2 regions of the Pseudomonas sp. NY15435 genome follow, and region 2 is predicted to be linked to the other one. Evidence: predicted binding sites of a transcription regulator. Region 2 holds the regulator's gene; the other holds the start of a gene.
What was found. Region 2 encodes FliA, which starts transcription of late flagellar genes. Its sites were predicted from a motif close to CTAAAGTTTNNNNNNNNNNNGCCGNTAA; they were not measured.
Positions count from the first base shown of each region.

Region 1: ACNFH5_RS06955 (methyl-accepting chemotaxis protein) is a predicted target of FliA. The motif match lies at 1,665-1,692, and genes of this name have one in related genera.

Region 1 is NZ_JBLUQA010000002.1:601,398-608,675, reverse strand. Features, by position in the region: gene ACNFH5_RS06970 (type II and III secretion system protein family protein) at 1-69, opposite strand, end outside; gene cpaB (Flp pilus assembly protein CpaB) at 85-1,005, opposite strand; gene ACNFH5_RS06960 (Flp family type IVb pilin) at 1,382-1,576, shown strand; gene ACNFH5_RS06955 (methyl-accepting chemotaxis protein) at 1,732-3,627, shown strand; gene ACNFH5_RS06950 (methyl-accepting chemotaxis protein) at 4,080-5,969, shown strand; gene ACNFH5_RS06945 (helicase HerA-like domain-containing protein) at 6,122-7,278, opposite strand, start outside.
Region 2 is NZ_JBLUQA010000003.1:183,995-191,272, forward strand. Features, by position in the region: gene ACNFH5_RS08085 (chemotaxis protein CheA) at 1-176, opposite strand, end outside; gene ACNFH5_RS08090 (protein phosphatase CheZ) at 209-991, opposite strand; gene ACNFH5_RS08095 (chemotaxis response regulator CheY) at 1,011-1,385, opposite strand; gene fliA (RNA polymerase sigma factor FliA) at 1,583-2,332, opposite strand; gene fleN (flagellar synthesis regulator FleN) at 2,329-3,156, opposite strand; gene flhF (flagellar biosynthesis protein FlhF) at 3,321-4,631, opposite strand; gene flhA (flagellar biosynthesis protein FlhA) at 4,643-6,766, opposite strand; gene ACNFH5_RS08120 (TPM domain-containing protein) at 6,908-7,278, opposite strand, start outside.

The sequences.
Region 1 (7,278 bases), on a different contig from region 2:
GGCCTGCGCCGCGGAGTGGACGGCGCAGGCCAGCAATGCGGCCAGGGGAAGGATGAAGCGCTTGGACATCGATGCACTCCTTGCTCAATGTGCTTCACGGGAAACGGTGGTGCCGCGGTAGACCACCACGCCAGCGTCGACCTGCGGGGCGGAGACCTGGCGCACGGCGGGCGCCTGGGCCTGACGCGGCTTGCCAATAAGCTGCTCGAGGGTGATCGGCTGGCTGGAAGCGCCACCGAGCGAGGCCTGGATATAGCGGCCCTGCTGCTCCTTCTCGAAGAGGTTCTCGTCCTTGCTGCGCACAGCCAGGCGCAGGGAACCGGCCTGGCTGGCCAGCATGAGGCGCGAAGCGGCTTCGGCGGGTACCGCCAGCACGGCAGTGCGCGGCGGTTTGGGTGTCTTGTCCTTGGGGTCGCCGGCGTTGCGTGCCTGGCCGTCGGTGGCAACGGCGATCTGTTCGCCGTAGGTCAGCACCCGCACACCAGGCAGCACCACCTGGGCGCTGAGGCTGCGCTCGGTGCTCTGCTGATCCTGGACGAAGAGCATGACGTCGACGTAGTCGCCGGGGAGCACGAAACCGCCGCCACCGATGACCTCGTCCACGGCAATCGCCATGGCGCGCTCGTCCGGGCGGATGGTGCGGGCCAATGGTCCACCCGGCTCGGTGATGGCGGAAGTGAGGATATTGCCCGCCGGAACGGCGACCCAGACGCGCTGGCCGATCACCGCTTCAGGCTTGGGAAAGCTGCCAGCGGGCGCAGTGCGGAGCATCTCCACGCTGACATCGTCCTTGCCGATCACAGCCAGGGCCGGCAGGTCACGGGCGGCCACCACCACGGCGGTGCGCTGCAGCTTGTCGGCCTCGGCCATCGCCGCCGGCGCTACCTCCTGGACCACCCCAGTCACCGGCGCGGCCGGTTTGCCAACCTGTAACCCCAGGTACCCCACCACGCCAGCGCAAACCAACAACAGCCCGGCGAATACCATCAGCACCTTGCTATTCATGACGACGTCCTTGGGGAATGTCGAAAAATGCGGACCGAGGGTCCACGGCCTTGTCGTGAGAAGTCAGCCACCGGCACCGCCAGTGCTTGTCCTTCAGACCTTTATTGTTGTTTCGGCCAGGCGAGGAAGTTCGATAAGAATCATTCCTCATAATCAGCTTTTATTTGTTCCAAATCAGAATCTAGTAGCTGTGTTTAGAGCGTCAACTACGCCGGTTAAATTTACGACATGCAATTACTTATATGCCGAGAGGGTTATAACTTTGGTATTAGCGCTATTTGAACAATTGCATTCAGCCATACGACGCCTAGCCTGACGATGAAGTCGGGGCGCCGCCCCGGTGGTATTCGAGGGAGCACCCGTGATGGACCTGACAATAAAAAACCTGTCCCTGAAACTGTATTGCAAGGCCAAGGCATTCATGGCCGACAAGGAAGGGGCAACAGCGATCGAATATGCGGTTATTGCGGGACTGATCTCGGTAGTCGTCATCAGCGCGGCCGCGTTGATCGGAACCGACCTTGGCGTAATCATGGACAGCATCAAGACCGAAGTTGCAAAAGCGAAATAGCGGTTATTCCTGATTTCCGCTCTTCTACCTAATTGGAAGTTCCCGCGCCCGGCGCGGGAACTTGTTCTGCTGCGTGCATGAAAGTTTTCTAAAGTTGCGCCCTGCGCTGCCGATACAGCCTGCTCAAACCCGTTTCACAGCAGGATGCTTTACCGATGCTTCGTTCGCTGTCCTTCTCCAGGAAGATTCTCCTGGCTGCCTCCCTCGTGGTTACCTTCGCCTTCGCCTGTTTCATCTTCTTCAACGATTTGCGCCAGCGCGACGCGATCCACTCTGACACCGAATCCTATCTCTCCGAGGTCGGCAGCCTGACCGCCAGCAACATCCAGAGCTGGCTGGAGGGGCGCATCCAACTGGTGGAAGCGGAAGCTGCGCAACTGGCCGATGGCGAACCGACGTCCGAGCGCATCCAGCACGTGCTGGAGCAGCAGGTGTTCCAGAAGAACTTCGAATCGGTCTACCTCGGTGAAGCCGCCAGCGGCGTGTTCACCATGCGCCCCTATGCGCCGATGCCCGACGGCTACGACCCGCGCACCCGCGGCTGGTACAAGGACGCCGTGGCCGCCGGCCGGCTGATCGTGACCGAGCCCTTCCTCGATGCCGGCACCAACGAGCAGATCCTCGCCATGTCCATGCCGGTCATGCGCAATGGCCAGTTGGTCGGCGTGGCCGCCGGCGACATGAAGCTGGAAACCATCACGGCGATCATCAACTCGCTGAAGTTCGACGGCGATGGCTATGCCTTCCTGGTCAGCGACGCCGGCAAAATCCTTCTGCACCCCGATAGCAGCCTGATCTTCAAGAGCCTCGGCGAGGTCTACCAGCAAGGCGCACCCAAGGTGCAGCCGGGCGTGCAGGAAGTCAGCATCAACGGCGAGGACCAGCTGGTCTCCATGACCCCGGTGAAAGGCCTGCCGGGCGTGACCTGGTACGTCGCCCTGGTGCTCAACAAGGATTCCGCCTACGCGATGCTGAGCGATTTCCGCAACACCGCCATCATCGCCACCGTCATCGCCATCATCGCCATCCTGTTCCTGCTGGGCATGCTGATCCGCGTGCTGATGGCGCCACTGACCGACATGGGGCGCGCCATGCAGGACATCGCCCAGGGCGAAGGCGACCTGACCAAACGCCTTAACGTCGCCAGCAACGATGAGTTCGGCGTGCTGGCCAATGCCTTCAACCGTTTCGTCGAGCGTATCCACGAGTCCATCCGCGAAGTGGCCTCCACCGCACGCCAGCTGCACGACGTCTCGCAGTTGGTGGTGAATGCTTCCAACTCCTCGATGAGCAACTCCGACGAACAGGCCAACCGCACCAACAGCGTCGCCGCGGCGATCAACGAACTGGGCGCCGCCGCCCAGGAAATCGCCCGCAACGCCGCCGACGCCTCGCACCATGCGACCGACGCCAGCCATCAGTCCGCCGATGGCCGCCAGGTGGTCGAGCAGACCATCAGCGCGATGAACATGCTGTCGGACAAGATCAGCTCGGCCTGCGCCAACATCGAGTCGCTGAACAGCCGCACGGTGAACATCGGGCAGATTCTGGAGGTGATCAAGGGCATCTCCGAGCAGACCAACCTGCTGGCGCTGAACGCCGCCATCGAGGCCGCCCGCGCCGGCGAAGCTGGCCGTGGATTCGCCGTGGTGGCGGACGAGGTGCGCAACCTCGCCCACCGCGCCCAGGAGTCCGCGCAGGAAATCCAGAAGATGATCGAGGAGCTGCAGGTCGGCGCCCGCGAAGCCGTGGATACCATGACCGAAAGCCAGCGCTACAGCCTGGAGAGCGTCGAGATTGCCAACCGCGCTGGCGAGCGCCTGGCCAGCGTCACCCACCGCATCGGCGAGATCGATTCGATGAACCAGTCGGTCGCCACCGCCACCGAAGAGCAGACCGCCGTGGTCGACTCGCTGAACATGGACATCACCGAGATCAACACCCTGAACCAGGAAGGCGTGGAAAACCTCCAGGCCACCCTGCGTGCCTGCGCGGACCTGGAGAACCAGGCAGGCCGGCTGCGCCAGTTGGTGGACAGCTTCCGTATCTGATTCTTGCGAAGATGAAAAAAGGCGCCTTTTGGCGCCTTTTTTGTTCGCGAGCAAGCTCGCTCCTACAGGTCGGGGCTCTTGCAGGAGCGAGCTTGCTCGCGAACCTGCCCATCCCGACCCTACCACCAAATTCCGCTTTCTCAGGCTTGGCCCCAACCAGCCTGTATCACCGCTGAAACACCTACCACAGAGCCACTCCTACCGTTCGTCCGACTCTTTCAAGCTTCCCTCGGGCACGCCGAAATCAAGGGTGAAGGCCTTTGATACCAACCAACAAACCGGGCCTGTCGTCACCGCCGGCACAAGGGAGTTCCGGCCACGCCCGCACGGCTATCCGCCGCGCCGGCGCCGTCCGTTTCACACCACAGGAACGGACGTCCTGCGGCGACACCGGATCTGTCGCCCGGACCAACGCCGCTCAGGCATCCCACTACTTCCGGACTCGACGCAGCATGATCAAGAGCCTGAAATTCAGCCATAAGATTCTCCTGGCCGCTTCTCTTGTTGTTTTCTCGGCATTCGCCCTCTTCACCCTCTACAACGACTACCTGCAGCGCAACGCGATCCGCGAGGACCTCGAAGACTATCTGCGGGAAATGGGCGACGTGAGCGCCAGCAACATCCAGAACTGGCTGAGTGGCCGGCTGCTGCTGATCGAAAGCACCGCACAGACCATTGCCCGCGACAGCGCAGCGGAACATCTGAGCGCATTGCTGGAGCAGGACAGCCTGCGCAAGACCTTCAATTTCACCTACCTGGGCCAGGAAGACGGCACCTTCACCATGCGCCCCAACAGCGCCATGCCTGACGGTTACGACCCGCGCACCCGCCCCTGGTACAAGGATGCCGTCGCCGCTGGCGGCACCACGCTGACCGAGCCGTACATCGACGCCGCCACCCAGGAACTGATCATGACCGTGGCGACCCCGGCCCGCGCTGGCGGCAAGACCGTGGGTGTAGTCGGCGGCGACCTTGGCCTGCAGACCCTGGTGCAGATCATCAACTCGCTGGACTTCAGCGGCATGGGCTACGCCTTCCTGGTCAGCGGCGACGGCAAGATCCTGGTGCACCCGGACAAGAGCTTCATCATGAAGTCCCTCTCCGACATCTACCCGCAGAACACCCCGAAAATCGGCGGCGGCTTCAGCGAGGCTGAGCTCAATGGCCACACCCGCATCCTCAGCTTTACCCAGGTGAAGGGCCTGCCGTCCGTGAACTGGTACATCGGCCTGTCCATCGACAAGGACGCGGCCTACTCCATGCTGAGCAAGTTCCGCGCCTCGGCCATCATCGCCGCCGCCATCGCCATCGTCGCCATCCTGCTCCTGCTGGGCATGCTGATCCGCGTGCTGATGCAGCCGCTGACCACCATGGGCCGCGCCATGGAAGACATCGCCCAGGGCGAAGGCGACCTGACCAAGCGCCTGAAGGTCGCCAGCAACGACGAGTTCGGCGTGCTGGGCAACGCGTTCAACCGCTTCGTGGAGCGCATCCATGAATCCATCCGCGAAGTGGCCTCCACCGCGCGCCAGTTGCACGACGTCTCGCAACTGGTGGTGAATGCCTCCAACTCGTCCATGAGTAATTCCGACGAGCAATCCAACCGCACCAACAGCGTCGCCGCGGCGATCAACGAGCTGGGCGCCGCCGCCCAGGAAATCGCCCGCAACGCCGCCGATGCCTCGCACCACGCCACCGACGCCTCGCACCAGGCCGGTGACGGCCGCCAGGTGGTCGAGCAGACCATCAGCGCGATGAACATGCTGTCGGACAAGATCAGCTCGGCCTGCGCCAACATCGAGTCGCTGAACAGCCGTACGGTGAACATCGGGCAGATTCTGGAGGTGATCAAGGGCATCTCCGAGCAGACCAACCTGCTGGCGCTGAACGCCGCCATCGAAGCCGCCCGCGCCGGCGAGGCGGGTCGTGGATTCGCCGTGGTGGCGGACGAAGTGCGCAACCTCGCCCACCGCGCCCAGGAGTCCGCGCAGCAGATCCAGAAGATGATCGAGGAGCTGCAGATCGGCGCCCGCGAAGCCGTGGATACCATGACCGAAAGCCAGCGCTACAGCCTGGAGAGCGTCGAGATTGCCAACCGCGCTGGCGAGCGGCTGGCCAGCGTCACCCACCGCATCGGCGAGATCGATTCGATGAACCAGTCGGTCGCCACCGCCACCGAAGAGCAGACCGCCGTGGTCGACTCGCTGAACATGGACATCACCGAGATCAACACCCTGAACCAGGAAGGCGTGGAAAACCTCCAGGCCACGCTGCGCGCCTGCGCGGACCTGGAGAACCAGGCAGGCCGCCTGCGCCAGTTGGTGGACAGCTTCCGCATCTGACCGCGGCAGCTATGAAAAAGGCGCCTGCGGGCGCCTTTTTTTGTTCGCGAGCAAGCTCGCTCCTACAGGTCGGGGCGCTTGCTCGCGAACATCCCTGTTGTCTGGTTTCGGGGCGGCACTATCTGCACGATCGCGGGCATGGCCCGCTCACCTCAACGCCGCTTGCTACCGCCCAGCAGCGCGCCCATCAGCCCGCGCACCAACTGCCGACCAATCTGGTTCGCCGCCTGGCGCACCACCGTCTTGCTGACCTGGCTGGCCAGGGAACCGAGGATCTCGCCGGCCATACCGCCGAAGTCGGTGCCTTTCTCCTCCTTCCCCTGAGTCGGCGCCATCTTGTCGTCGGCGCGGCCGGTGAGCTTTTCGTACGCGGACTCACGGTCAATCGGCTGGTCATAACGCCCGGCCAACGGCGAGCGACGGATGACGTCGGCACGCTCGGCATCGGTCAGCGGGCCGATGCGCGACTGCGGCGGCGCCACGGCCACACGCTGGACCATCGCCGGCGTGCCCTTCTCTTCCAGCGTGCCGACCAGCGCCTCGCCGATGCCCAGTTCGGTGAGCACCTTCAGGGCGTCGAACGCCGGGTTCGGGCGGAAGCCATCGGCCACCGCGCGCAGGGATTTCTGCTCTTTGGCCGTGAAGGCGCGCAGGCCGTGCTGGATGCGCAGGCCCAGTTGCGCCAGCACGTCGTCCGGCAGGTCGCTGGGCGACTGGGTGACGAAGTACACGCCCACACCCTTGGAGCGGATCAGCCGCACCACCTGTTCGAGGCGATCCTGCAGGGCCTTGGGCGTGCCGTTGAACATCAGGTGCGCCTCGTCGAAGAACAGCGCGAGGATGGGCTTGTCCGCATCGCCGCGCTCGGGCAGTTGCTCGAACAGCTCGGCCAGCAGCCAGAGCAGGAAGGTGGCGTAGACCTTGGGCGCATCGTGCACCAGCTTGCTGGCATCCAGCAGGTGGATGCGGCCGCGGCCGTCGGCTTCGGGGCGCAGCAGGTCCTCCAGTTGCAGCGCCGGCTCGCCGAAGAAATCTTCTGCGCCCTGCTGCTCCAGCAGCGCCAGGCGCCGCAGCAGCGCCTGGGACGAGGCGGCAGTGAACAGCGCGCGGTCCTCGCCGAGCACTTCCGGGTGTTCCTTGAAGTGGTTGAGCAGCGCCTTGAGGTCCTTCAGGTCGAGCAGCAGCAGGCCTTCGCGGTCGGCCACCTTGAACGCGGCAAACAGCGCAGCCTGCTGGCTCTCGGTCAACTCCAGCAGGTTGGCCAGAAGCAGCGGGCCCATCTCGGACAATGTGGTGCGCAGCGGGTGGC
Region 2 (7,278 bases):
TGGAGGAAGCCCGCCCCACCCTTGACGGTGTGGAACCCACGGAAGATGGCATTGAGCAGGTCCATGTCTTCCGGACGGCTTTCCAGCTCGACCAGTTGTTCGGACAGTAGCTCGAGGATCTCGCCGGCCTCCACCAGGAAGTCCTGGAGGATTTCGTCATCGGCGTCGAAGCTCATTCGGGTGCTCCCTCTACAGCGTCAGCGGACGCTTAAAAACCAAGGCTGGACAACAGATCGTCGACATCGTCCTGACCGGACACGACGTCCTTTCTTGTATCGGCAGCAATCTGCGGACCTTCACCCTTGGACGATCTTTCTTTTTCCACCGCGTCGCGCATGCTCTCGTGGTCATGCTCGATGCCGGCGTAGCGATCGACCTGCCCTGCCATCCAGACCAGCTTCACCAGGTTCGATTCGACCTCGGTCACCAGCTTGGTGACGCGTTTGATCACTTGCCCGGTAAGGTCCTGGAAGTCCTGCGCCAGCAGGATGTCGTTCAGGTGCGCGGAGAGCTTGCGGCTGTCCTGGGCGCTGATGTAGAGGAACTGCTCGACACGCTTGGCGAGGTCGCGGAAGGCTTCGGGACCCAGCTCGCGGCGCATGAAGCGCGACCAGTCTTCCTGCAGTTCCTTGGCCTGGGTCTCGATGTGCATGACCACCGGGGTGCACTCTTCCACCAGGTCCATGGTGCGATTGGCCGCTTTCTCGGTCATCGTCACCACATAGGACAGGCGGTCAGTGGCGTCGGCGATCTGCGAGACTTCCTGGGCGCGGGGCGAGCTGGGGTCGATCTGGAAGTTGACGATGGCGTTGTGCAGCTCACGGGTGAGCTTGCCCACTTCCTGGTAAAGGCCGCGATCGCGCGCCTGGTTGAGCTCGGAGATCAGCTGCACGGCAGTCTGGACTTCGCCGCGTTCGAGGCAGTCGACCAATTCGCGCGCGTGTTTTTTCAGGGTCGACTCGAAGTCACCCGCGGATTCGTTGAAATCCATGACGCCCTCTTGGTCAGCCTCAGCTGCCGACCCGCTCGAAAATCTTCTCGATCTTTTCTTTCAGCACCTGAGCGGTGAAAGGCTTGACCACATAGCCGTTGACCCCGGCCTGGGCCGCTTCGATGATCTGGTCGCGCTTGGCTTCGGCGGTGACCATCAGCACCGGCAGGTGCTTCAGACGCTCGTCGGCGCGGACTGCACGGAGCAGGTCGATGCCGGTCATGCCGGGCATGTTCCAGTCGGTAACGAGGAAATCGAAGTTGCCGCTGTGCAGCATCGGCAGCGCAGTGGTGCCGTCGTCGGCCTCTGCGGTGTTGGTGAACCCCAGGTCCCGCAGGAGGTTCTTGATGATGCGCCTCATCGTGGAAAAGTCGTCCACGATGAGAATTTTCATGTTCTTGTCCAAACCTGCCTCCATCGATACCAAACGCGCCCTGGCGGGCGTGCCGTCAATTCATTGAGCGCCGTGCGCTCTTTGCTGTGGGCGCGTCAAAGGAACGTCACCCAAAAATTCGTAAGCCTATAACTTGCCTAAGGAAAATCCCTTCAGCACTGCCTCTCAGAAGCAGTCGACGCGAAACTACCCGATGCTCAGCGAGCGCGCCACTCCGCCAGACGCGAACGCAGGCGCGCGGCGCACTGGCTGTGCAACTGGCTGACGCGGGACTCGCTGACGCCCAGTACTTCGCCGATCTCCTTGAGGTTGAGTTCCTCGTCGTAGTACAGGGCCAGCACCAGTCGCTCACGCTCGGGCAGCTTGGTGATGGCGTCGGCCAGGGCCGCCTGGAAGCGCTCATCCTCCAGCCCGTGGGACGGCTCGTTGTCGTGGTGCGATGCGTCTTCGGCAAAGCCGCTACCCTGGTCGCCGTCCTGCAACATGTCATCGAAGCTATACAGACGGCTGCCCTGGGTGTCGCTGAGGATGCCGTAATAATCTTCGAGGCTCATATTGAGTTCGGCAGCAACCTCCTGATCTTTAGCGTCACGTCCGGTGCGCGCCTCGACGGCGCGGATGGCGTCACTGACCATGCGGGTGTTGCGGTGGACCGAACGCGGCGCCCAGTCGCCCTTGCGCACCTCATCGAGCATGGCGCCACGGATGCGGATGCCGGCGTAGGTTTCGAAGCTCGCGCCCTTGCCCTGATCGTATTTCTTCGCCGCCTCCAGCAGGCCGATCATGCCGGCCTGCATCAGGTCCTCCACCTGCACGCTGGCCGGCAGGCGGCCGAGCAGGTGGTAGGCGATGCGCTTCACCAGAGGGGCGTGTTTCTGGATCAGCAGTTCCTGGGAGTTGTGCGCCTGTGCCTTGCTGTACATACGCGCTCCGGAGGCCGCGGTCATACGGCCGAACCCGTGGGATGTTGCACCAGGCGCTCGACGAAGAACTCCAGGTGCCCTCGTGGGTTGGCCGGCAGCGGCCAGCTGTCGACCTTCTGCGCCACTGCACGGAAGGCCAGGGAAGCCTTGCTGCGCGGAAACGCCTCATACACCGAACGCTGCTTCTGCACGGCCTTGCGCACCGACTCGTCGTAGGGAATGGCGCCGACGTACTGCAGCGCCACGTCCAGGAAGCGGTCGGTGACCTTGGTCAGCTTGGCGAACAGATTGCGACCTTCCTGAGGGCTGTGGGCCATGTTCGCCAGCACGCGGAATCGGGTCATGCCGTAGTCGCGATTGAGCAGTTTAATCAAAGCGTAGGCATCGGTGATGGACGTGGGTTCATCACAAACGACCAGCAGCACTTCCTGGGCGGCACGGACGAAGCTCACCACCGAATCGCCGATGCCGGCAGCGGTATCCACCACCAGCACATCGATGTTGTCGCTGATATCACTGAAGGCCTGGATCAGGCCGGCGTGCTGCATCGGCGTGAGGTGCACCATGCTCTGGGTGCCCGAGGCCGCCGGGACGATGCGGATGCCGCCGGGCCCCTGGAGGATCACGTCGCGCAGGTCGCATTCGCCTTCGATCACGTCGGCCAGCGTCCGCTTGGGCGACAGGCCCAGCAGCACGTCAACGTTGGCCAGGCCCAGGTCGGCGTCCAGCAGCATGACGCGGCGGCCGAGATCGGCCAGCGCCAGCGACAGGTTCACTGACACGTTGGTCTTGCCTACGCCACCCTTGCCACCAGTGACCGCGATTACCTGAACGGGATGCATACCCATATCAATACCTTGTCTCGTCGTTCGACCGTCACGCTTCTGGCGTTTCGGCTAATCCGGTTGCAGTGCTCTACCGCCTCCGGCGCTCGCGGATCGTCTAACAGAGCATCCGCATCGCTTGGGCGGCCCAAGCGGCCACCCCACGCCCCACACGGGGCTCACAATCTTCAGCTGGCGCGACGCACCGGCTGTTGGTAAAGACCGGCGAACATGTCCGCCATGGCGTCTTCGCAGGGCTCTTCGGGCGACTGCAGGCTCACCGCACGACTCACCAACTGGTGCGCGCGTGCCACATGCAGGTCATCCGGGATCTTCGGCCCGTCAGCCAGATAGGCTACCGGGAGATGCTGGCTGATAGCCAGAGCCAGAGCTTCGCCGAGGCTTCCCGCTTCGTCCAGTTTGGTCAGGATGCACCCGGCCAGCCCACAGGAACGATAGTTCTGCCAGGCGGACTTGAGCACCTGACTCTGGCTGGTCGCGGCCAGCACGAGGTAATTCTTCACGTTCAGGCTCAGCGACGACAGCGCTTCGAGCTGCATGCGCAGCGCCGGATCGTTGGCCGGCAGGCCGGCGGTGTCGATCAGCACCAGGCGCTTGCGCGCCAGCGGCGCCATGGCCTGGATCAGCGACTGGCCCGGATCGACCAGGGTCACCGGCACATTGAGGATACGGCCGAGAGTCTTGATCTGCTCCTGGGCGCCGATGCGGAAGCTGTCCATGGACACCAGGGCAATGCTCTGCGCGCCATATTTCAGCACGTAGCGGGCAGCCAGCTTGGCCAGGGTGGTGGTCTTGCCCATGCCGGCCGGGCCGACCAGGGCGATCACGCCACCCTGCTCCAGCAGGTCGATTTCCGGGGTATTGATCGAGCGCGCCAGGTGCGCCAGCAGCATGCGCCAGGCCTGCTTCGGGTCGGCGATGGACGCCACGCGCTCCAGCAGGTTGCGCGACAGATCGGCCGGCAGCCCCATGCGTTGCAGGCGACGCCACAGGTTGGCTTGTTTCGGACGCTGGTTCTGCAACTGGTTCCAGGCAATCGAGCCCAGCTGCACTTCAATCAGTTCGCGCAGGCCGTTGAGCTCGAAGCGCATGGCTTCCAGCGCCTGCTGGCCGGCAGCGGCGGGCGCCGGGGCGACCGGAGCGTCCATGGCTTCGGCGAGGGTCTCGGCAGCGCTGCGACGCGGCGCCTGGGTGCCGTACATTTGACGGTCCTTGCGCACACCATCGCTTGCGCGGGCCGGGGCCGACAGGTCCGCCTTGGCCTGGGCGATCTTCGCCTGGGTCTTGCGCAGTTCGGCTTCCAGCGCCGGGTTCGGCTTGCTGGCAGCCACCGGGGCCTGGTAATCCAGCGCCGCGGTCAGCTCCACGCCGCCGGCGACACGGCGATTGCCGATGATCGAGGCATCCGGGCCCAGTTCGTCACGGACCAGTTTCATGGCCTGACGCATATCAGCGGCGAAGAAGCGTTTTACCTGCATGGTCTTGGACCTCAATTCTGCCCAACGGTGGCAACAATCGTGACTTGTTTGTTGTCCGGGATTTCCTGGTAGGCCAGCACGTTCATGGTGGGAACTGCCATCCGGGCGAATCGCGACATCATCGCGCGGATGGGACCTGCCACCAGCAGAATCGCCGGCTTGCCAAGCATCTCCTGACGCTGCGCCGCTTCAACCATCGAGCGCTGCAGCTTTTCGGCCATTCCGGGTTCCAGCAACATGCCGTCTTCGGAGCCCTGTCCGGCCTTCTGAAGACTGTTGAGCAATATCTGTTCCAACCTGGGTTCCAGAGTGATCACAGGCAGCTCCGGCTCTAGTCCCACAATGGTTTGCACGATTGCGCGGGACAGCGCGACGCGAACCGCCGCCACCATCGCGGCGGGATCTTGACTCTTCGCTGCCACGTTGGCGATGGCTTCGGCGATGGTACGAATGTCGCGTACCGGCACCTGTTCCTGCAGCAGTGCCTGAAGCACCTTGAGCAGGGTCGAGAGGGAAATCAGCCCCGGCACCAGCTCTTCGGCGAGCTTGGGCGAGGTCTTGGCCAGCAGCTGCATCAGTTGCTGGACTTCCTCGTGGCCGAGCAACTCGTGGGCATGCTTGTGCAGCACCTGGTTCAGGTGGGTGGCAACCACGGTACTGGCATCCACCACGGTGTAGCCCAGGGACTGCGCCTGGTCGCGCTGCGAAGCCTCGATCCACACCGCTTCCAGGCCGAAGGCCGGGTCCTTGCCAGCGATGCCATTGAGGGTGCCGAACACCTGGCCGGGGTTGATCGCCAGGTCGCGGTCCGGATAGATCTCGGCTTCCGCCACACTGACGCCCATGAGCGTCAAACGGTAGGCGTTGGGCAGCAGGTCGAGGTTGTCGCGGATATGCACTGACGGCATCAGGAAGCCCAGGTCCTGGGACAGCTTCTTGCGCACGCCCTTGATCCGCGCCAGCAGTTGGCCGCCCTGGTTGCGGTCCACCAGCGGAATAAGGCGGTAGCCCACCTCCAGACCGACCATGTCCACCGGGGTCACGTCGTCCCAGCCCAGCTCCTTGGTCTGCTCGGCACGCTGCGCCGGCAGCAGTTCCTGCTGGGTCTGGGCTTCCTGCTCGGCCTTCTGGCTGGCCTGGCGCTGGCGGTGCCAGATCAGGTAGGCGCCAGCGGCAGCCAAGCCGCCCAAGCCGACAAAGGACACGTGCGGCATACCCGGGACCAGGCCCATGGCGATCAGGATGGCGGCGGAGATCGCTAGCGCCTTGGGCGAGGCGAACATCTGGCGGTTGACCTGCTGGCCCATGTCCTCGGAGCTGGAGACGCGGGTCACCATGATCGCGGCGGCGGTGGACAGCAGCAGCGACGGCAGCTGCGCCACCAGACCGTCACCGATGGTCAGCAGGGCGTAGACCTTGCCGGCGTCGCCGAAGCTCATCGAGTGCTGGATCATGCCGATGGCCACGCCACCGATGAGGTTGATGAAGAGAATCAGCAGGCCGGCGACGGCGTCACCGCGGACGAACTTGCTGGCACCGTCCATGGAACCATAGAAGTCGGCTTCCTGGGCCACTTCGGCGCGACGCTTCTTGGCTTCCGCCTGCTCGATCAGGCCGGCGTTGAGGTCGGCATCGATGGCCATCTGCTTGCCGGGCATGGCGTCGAGGGTGAAACGCGCGCTCACCTCGGAGATACGCCCGGCACCCTTGGTGACCACCACGAAGTTGATGATCATGAGGATCGCGAAGACCACGATACCGACGACGTAGTTGCCGCCGATCACCACCTCACCGAAGGCCTGGATCACCTTGCCCGCGGCGGCGTGGCCGTCATGGCCGTGCAGCAGCACGACGCGGGTGGACGCGACGTTCAGCGCCAGGCGCAACAGGGTGGCGACCAGCAGGATGGTCGGGAATACGGCGAAATCCAGCGGGCGCAGGGCATACACGCTGACCAGCAGGACGACGATGGACAGCGCGATGTTGAAGGTGAACAGCACATCCAGCAGGAACGGCGGGATGGGCAGGGTCATCATCGCCAGCATCGCCAGCAGCAGCAGCGGCACGCCGAGGTTGCCCCGGCTGAGCCCTACCAGATTGCTGCGAACAGTGCCGATCAGTTGCGTACGATCCACCCGTGATTCCCCTGCGCGTTGGCGGCCGAGGTGGCCGCCGGATCAAACTTTTGACGCCCAACCGGGCATCCGCACAGGGTTTTGCAGGAAGCGTTCCAACTTTCTCGAAGGGCTGGAAATAGCTGATTCAGAGCGGCCGGATCACCAACTTCCTGAAGCGCCGCCACCGCCGCTGGAACCACCACCGCCGGAATAGCTGCTGCCCCCACCGGAGGACGATCCTCCCCCCGAAGACCCCGACCCTGACCTCGAACTGCCGCCAGTCATGAAGGCGACCAGGAAGGGGAAATACAGCATGGGAATCAGCACCAGAGAGTCGGGAAACACCCAGGGCCGCTGCAGGACGCCTACCGTATGGATGACGAATCCGGCGATCACCATGGCAAACGCCAGGCGGACGGCGAACTCTACGCGACTGCGCTTCCAGGCACCGAAGGCGAGGAAGAACGGCAGGCACAGAAACACCAATCCGATACCCGCGGCAAAGGGCAACGCCAGGCCAAAGAGCGGCA